Regions from separate parts of the Nocardioides conyzicola genome, predicted to be linked through region 2. Evidence: riboswitches for the same ligand, from Rfam matches in the RefSeq annotation. Region 2 holds a riboswitch; the other holds the start of a gene.
The links. A riboswitch is a leader RNA that binds a small molecule or an ion and turns the genes downstream of it on or off. The one in region 2 is predicted to bind cobalamin.

Region 1: it holds a riboswitch for cobalamin, as region 2 does, so the genes downstream of both, ABEA34_RS01495 (prenyltransferase/squalene oxidase repeat-containing protein) here and ABEA34_RS21030 (nitrite reductase) in region 2, are expected to answer to the same signal.

Annotation. Positions count from the first base shown of each region.
Region 1 covers NZ_BAABKM010000001.1:299,147-302,540, reverse strand. Annotated here, with positions in the region: gene gatA (Asp-tRNA(Asn)/Glu-tRNA(Gln) amidotransferase subunit GatA) at 1-127, shown strand, start outside; gene gatB (Asp-tRNA(Asn)/Glu-tRNA(Gln) amidotransferase subunit GatB) at 124-1,617, shown strand; cobalamin riboswitch at 1,718-1,867, shown strand; gene ABEA34_RS01495 (prenyltransferase/squalene oxidase repeat-containing protein) at 1,981-3,394, shown strand, end outside.
Region 2 covers NZ_BAABKM010000004.1:256,775-260,168, reverse strand. Annotated here, with positions in the region: gene ABEA34_RS21035 (precorrin-8X methylmutase) at 1-636, opposite strand, end outside; gene ABEA34_RS21030 (nitrite reductase) at 633-1,433, opposite strand; cobalamin riboswitch at 1,486-1,672, opposite strand; gene ABEA34_RS21025 (haloalkane dehalogenase) at 1,845-2,747, opposite strand; gene ABEA34_RS21020 (sulfatase-like hydrolase/transferase) at 2,744-3,394, opposite strand, start outside.

The DNA.
Region 1 (3,394 bases), on a different contig from region 2:
CCTGGCGCCGGCGCTGGCCGACGACCGCTGCTACCGGGTCGGTGCCGCCCTCGAGGCCGCCCTGCTCGAGCAGTGGGGCGGACCGCTGCTCGACCAGGCCCCGACCCTCGAAGGAGCAGCCCGATGACCGACACCCTGGTGGGCTTCGACGACGTGCTGGCGTCGTACGATCCGGCGCTGGGCCTGGAGGTCCACGTCGAGCTCAACACCAACACCAAGATGTTCTGCGGGTGCCCCGCGGTCTTCGGCGGCGAGCCCAACACCCAGGTCTGCCCGACCTGCCTCGGCCTGCCCGGCGCGATGCCGGTGGTCAACGCCAAGGCGATCGAGTCGGCGATCCGGATCGGCCTCGCGCTCAACTGCGAGATCGCGGACTGGTGCCGCTTCGCCCGGAAGAACTACTTCTACCCGGACATGCCGAAGAACTTCCAGACCAGCCAGTACGACGAGCCGATCGCGTTCGAGGGCTACCTGGACGTCGACGTCGACGGTGAGACCGTCCGTGTCGAGATCGAGCGCGCCCACATGGAGGAGGACACCGGGAAGTCGCTGCACGTCGGCGGCGCGACCGGTCGCATCCACGGCGCCGACCACTCGCTGGTCGACTACAACCGCGCCGGGATCCCGCTCATCGAGATCGTCACCAAGCCGATCCGGGGGATGGGCGAGAAGGCGCCGGCCGTGGCCCGGGCGTACGTCTCCCAGCTGCGCGACCTGATCCTCGCCCTCGGTGTCTCCGAGGCGCGGATGGACCAGGGCAACCTGCGTGCCGACGTCAACCTGTCGCTGGCGCCGAAGGGCTCCAACGTGCTCGGCACCCGCACCGAGACCAAGAACGTCAACTCGTTCCGCTCGGTCGAGCGCGCGGTCCGCTACGAGATGCAGCGGCACGCCGCCATCCTCGACGCCGGTGGCTCGATCCTGCAGGAGACCCGGCACTGGCACGAGGACACCGGGGTCACGACGAGTGGTCGCGAGAAGTCCGACGCCGACGACTACCGCTACTTCCCCGAGCCCGACCTGGTGCCGGTCGCGCCGTCGCGCGAGTGGGTGGAGGAGCTGCGCGGCACGCTGCCGGAGAACCCGCTGCTCAAGCGGGCCCGCCTGCAGACCGACTGGGGCTACACCGACCTCGAGATGCGTGACGTCGTGGCCGCGGGCGCGGTCGGCCTGATCGAGGAGACGGTCGCGGCCGGCGCCTCGCCGCAGGCGGCCCGCAAGTGGTGGCTCTCCGACCTCGGTCGTCGGGCCAACGACGCCGGTCTCGACATCACCGACCTCGACGTCACGCCCGCCCAGGTGGCCGCCGTACAGGCACTCGTCGACAGCGGCTCGCTCAACGACAAGCTCGCCCGCCAGGTGTTCGACGGGCTGCTCGCCGGCGAGGGGACTCCCGAGGAGATCGTGGCGGCCCGTGGCCTTGCCGTCGTGTCCGACGAGGGTGCTCTCTCGGCCGCCGTCGACGCGGCGATCGCCGCCAACCCGGACGTCGCCGACAAGATCCGGGACGGCAAGGTGGCCGCCGCCGGCGCCCTGATCGGCGCGGTCATGAAGGAGATGCGCGGCCAGGCCGATGCCGGCCGGGTCCGCGAGCTGGTCCTCGAGAAGCTGTCCTGAGGGGCGCCTGCTGCGTCGAGTGACGCGGATTCGCCCTCAGCAGACCGTTCTGAGGGCCGATTCACGTCACTCGACGGGATCTGGCGGCGACCACAGGCTCCGGGAAGGGCCGGGTTATGCTGCGCGGGCACATCAACGCACGCCCGTGGCGGGGGAAGCCGGTGAGATTCCGGCGCTGACCCGCAACCGTGGGTCGTCGGTCCTTGGGCCGACGACGAGCCGGAGCACCCGACACGACGCGTCCTGATCACATCGCTGTCGTGGAAAGCAGCGGGTGGCGACCCGAGGAGCATCCTCGAGCACCTCCCGCTGAGCAGCGGGAAGGACACCATGCTTCGCTCCGTACGACGTGGGGCCGCCCTCGTGGCCGTCCCCACACTGGCCCTCGCGGCGCTCGCCGCCACCCCGGGGACCGCCTCGGCCGCCGGGACCGACCCCGTCGCCGCCGACTCTGCGGCCACCTGGCTCACCTCTCAGCTGAGCAGCGGGATCGTCCACAACGACCAGTACGACTTCGACGACCTCGGCCTGAGCGCGGACGTCGCGCTCGGCCTGCACCGCATCGGCGGCCATGACGCCACGGTGTCGGCCATCGCCGACGCGATCGAGCCGCGCGCCCACGACGAGTGGTACACCTCGACGTACGAGGGCCAGACGACGCTCTACGCGGGCTCGCTCGCGAAGGCGGCCGTGCTGGCCCAGGCGGCCGGCAGCAGCACCGCCGACTTCGGTGGGCACGACCTGATCGCCGAGCTCGAGAGCCGGGTGGGGTCGACCGCGCCGATCAACGGGCGCGTCGTGGACGAGAACAACGAGTACGGCGACACCAACGCCTTCGGCCAGGCCTACGCCGCGCAGGCGCTCGTCGCCGCCGACAGCCCCAAGGCCGGTGCGGTGACCAACTACCTGCTCGAGCAGCAGTGCGCCGCGGGCTGGTTCCGGCTGGACTTCCCGTCCCGCAGCTCGGAGATCCAGACCTGCGAAGGCGACGCCACGAGCCAGCCCGACACCGACGCCACCGCGATCGCCGTCCTCGCGCTGACCTCGCAGTCCGCGGACGTCGACGTGGCGGAGAAGCTGGCACTGGCCAAGAGCTGGCTCGAGTCGAGCCAGAAGGCCGATGGCTCCTTCGGAGGTGGCCCGTCCACCGAGGCGGCCAACGCCAACAGCACCGGCCTCGCCGGCACGGCGCTCGCCGCCCTGGGCGACACCTCGGCTGCCGCCAAGGCCGCCGTCTGGGTCCGCGCGCACCAGGTCACGAATGCCGGATCCTGCACGACGTACGCCGCGGCCGACACCGGGTCCATCGCGTACGACGACACCGCGCTGAGCGAGGTCGACACCACCCCGATCGCGGCCGAGACCGCGGACCAGTTCCGCCGAGCGACCGCGCAGGCGCTCCCGGTCCTGCAGTGGGCGCCGGCCGGCCCGGGCGTCTCCGCCCTCTTCACCGCCGAGTACGTCAAGGCCGGCACCAAGCCGCGCGTCGGCGTCGTCGGTGCCGCTCCCGGCGAGACCCTGTGCGCAGCCGCCGGCACCCAGAAGGTCGCCCGCGTGGCCGACGCCAACGGCGAGGCGCAGTTCCCGATCGCGCTGGGCGCGAAGACGGCCACGACCCGGGTCACGATCTCGACGGCTGGCGGCGTCGCTGACACGGCGACGATCAAGGCGCTCGGCGCGAAGAAGCTGCCGATCAAGCTCAAGGCCAAGGTCCGCAAGGGCACGACCCAGACCGTCAGGGTCACCGGGCTCGCGCCCGGCGAGACGGTCAGGGTCA
Region 2 (3,394 bases):
CGCGGACGACGCCATCGCCGAGCCGCCGCGACGTCCGCGCACGGTCACGAACGGCAGGTCGATCCCGTGGTCGCGCCCGAACGACGCGAGCGCGTCCTTGGACTCGGCGGCGCCGATGAACCCGACCGGGCACCCGACGATCGCCGCCGGTCGCGGGCCGCCGTCGAGCACCATCTCGAGCAGGTGGAAGAGGGCCGTCGGCGCGTTGCCGATCGCGACCACCGCGCCGTCGAGCAGCGGCTCCCAGAGCGAGACCGCTGCCGCCGTACGCGTCGTGCGCCACTCGGCGGCCAGTGCCGGCACCCGCGGGTCGGTGAGGAAGCAGTGCACCTCGTTGCCGGCCGGCAGCCGACCGGCGGTGATCCCCATCGCCACCATCCGCGCGTCGGTGAGGATCGGCGCGCCGAGCATCAGGGCGGTCCGGGCGGCAGGCACCAGGTCGGGGTGGACGACCAGGTCGTCGACGAGGTCGACCTGCCCGGAGCCGTGGATCATCCGGACGGCGAGCTTCTCGGCCTCGGGAGGTACGCCGTCGAGGCGCGACTCACGCCGGATGGTCGCGAACGAGTCGACGTAGATCGCCGGCCCGTCGTCGAGGTAGTCGTAGCGCCGGGGAGGCCGGGCGAGCGCGCTCATGCCGGCACCAGGACGCCACGCCAGGGGGTGACGACGAGGTCGGCGTCCAGCTCGCCGAGAGCCGGGTCGACGATGCCGCCCACGGCCGGGACGTGCTCGCCGCCGGGGACGACGCCGTACGCCAGCGGGCCGGACGGCAGGGGGGTCAGCCGGTCGGGCGGCTGGACCGGCACCAGGAGCTCGGGGAGCTCGCCGACGTGCCACTCCGTGGTCCGGCTGCGCAGGAACGCACGCGCGAGCGCGACCAGCGCCGCGGGCGCATCGGTGAGGGGGAGGACCTCGCCCCACCGGCCGCCGACGCGGAGCTGCGCGGACCGCCCGTCGAGCGCCACCACGCCGAGGTCGACCGCACGGTCGAGCAGGTCGCCGCGGCCGTCGTCGAGCACGAAGAGGAAGCGTCCGGGCAGGCCCTCGAGCAGCGGGTCGGCGCAGAGCTGGCGGTCCAGCTCGGCCACGACCGGCCGCAGGTCGGCGCGGCCACCGGCGAGCCCGGTCTGGGGCGAGCACATCAGGTTGCGGGCCAGCTCGTGGCTGCGTGAGGGCAGCAGCCCGGTCGCCTCGATGGCGGCGACCAGCTCCGGCGTGATCTCGCCGAGGCCCCGCAGCTGGAGGTTGGCGCGTCCGGTGACGTGGACGTCGCCGTCGCCGTACGTCGTGGCCACCTGGCTCAACGCCCGCAGGCTGGAGGCGGGCAGCCTCCCGCCGGCGAGCCGGAGCCGGACGAGGTTGCCGTCCGCGGCGGCCCAGGGGCGGAACACGCCCGGGCACTGGTCGGGTCGGGTGCGGGTGTCGGGCACGGGTCCTCCGCGGTCAGGGGCTCGTGCGCGGAGCCCGCGGGGTTCCTCGCGGCAGGTGCCGTGAGGGCCAGCAGGTCTTCGGACTCGGGATCGACCGGTGCGGGACGCCTTCCCAGGCTCCCGGAGGAGCCCAGTGGCTGCGTGTCCCGACCGTCACCCATACCGCTGCGCGTCAGTCCCGGACTCTCACCGGGTTCCCTGACCACCGAGGTGGTACGACTGGCACCCCGGAGGCTACCGGATCGGATCGTCAGCCCTGGCACGGCGGCGCCTCCGCCCACCGGTCCGCGACGTGTGCCCGGGACGAGCGCCCGCCGACTCCTCAGGCACTTCTTCAACTTCTCGGGCTCTGCAGTGTCCCAGAAGTTCAGGGATCCCCGGTTGACCGGGTATCCCTGGGACTCCTGGGACTCACCCGGTGAACGCCACCAGGTGCCGCGCGAGCTCCGGGCCCTGGTCCTCCTGGAGGAAGTGGCCGCCGCCGCCGATGGTGGCGTGCGGCTGGCCGGCGGCTCCCGGGACGTGCTCCTGGAACCAGTGCTCGGCGCCACCCGTGATCGGGTCGCTGTCGGAGAAGAGCGTGACGAAGGGCTTCTCCCAGGTCCCGAGCACCTGGCGCGCGGCGAGGTTGGCGGCGCTGGCCGGGTCGTCGGGCGAGGTCGGCACCAGCGTCGGGAAGATCCGGGCGCCGGCCTTGTAGGAGTCGTCCGGGAAGGGCGCGTTGTACGCCGCGACGACCGCGGGAGGCGGCATCGTCACCACGCCCATGCTGATGATCGCGCCGAGGTCGAAGTCCGGCGTCGTCTGCGAGAACTGCTGCCAGGCCAGGAACGCCTCGCTCATCGGCTCGTGACCGGTGGGCAGGCCGGTGTTGCCGATGGCGACGCGGGCGAAGGCGTCCGGGTGCTCGGCGACCAGCCGGAGGCCGACCAGCCCGCCCCAGTCCTGGCCGAAGAGCGTGATGTCCTCCAGGCCCAGCTCGTCGAGCACCAGCGCCCGCACCCACTCCACGTGCCGCGCATAGCTGTAGTCGTCGCGCTCGGCCGGCTTGTCCGAGCGGCCGAAGCCGACGAGGTCGGGCGCGATGCAGCGCAGCCCGGCGTCGACCAGGACCGGGATCATCGTCCGGTAGAGGTAGCTCCACGAGGGTTCGCCGTGCAGCAGCAGCACGACCGGCCCGTCCGCAGGGCCCTCGTCGAGGTAGTGCATCCGCAGCGTTCCCCCGTCGCCGTCGGGCACCTCGGCGTAGTGGGGCGCGAAGTCGTAGCCGGGCAGCGACGCGAAGCGCTCGTCGGGCGTGCGAAGGACCTTCATCGTGTGCTCCCGGTGGTGGTGTCGGTGCGGCGCGCGAGCACGAGCCGGACCATCTCGCGGGCGACCATCGGGCCGGCGTTCTGGTTCTGGCCGGTGACGAGGTCACCGTCGACGACCCAGTGGTTGGCGAACGGGTCGCGGAAGCGGGTCGACGACTCGAAGAGCGCGCCGGCCTTGCGGAGCTCGGTCTCGGGGTGCTTCGGGGTCGAGGTGATCCTGAGCTCGCGCACCTGCTTGTCGGTCACCGCCGAGATGCGGCGGCCCTCGACGAGCGGGCGGCCGTCAGGGGCCTTCGCGTTGACGAGGCCGAGCGGTCCGTGGCAGACGCCGCCGATCACGAGACCTGCGGCGGCCGCCTCGGTCATCTGCTCGGCGAGCGGCTCGGAGTCGCCGAAATCGAACGCCGCACCCCAGCCGCCGGCGAGGAAGACGAGGTCGTAGTCGGACATGTCGACGTCCGCGATCGCGATCGAGTCCTGGAGCTTGGAGCGGAGGACGTCGTCGCCCAGGTAGCGGTCGTCGGCAGCGGTCCGGAGGACCGGCTTCAACGACATCGGGTCGACCGGGATCACGCCGCCGAGCGGGCTCGCGACGTCGACGTACATCCCGGCGTCCTCGAAGTAGTAGTACGGCACGGTCAGCTCGGA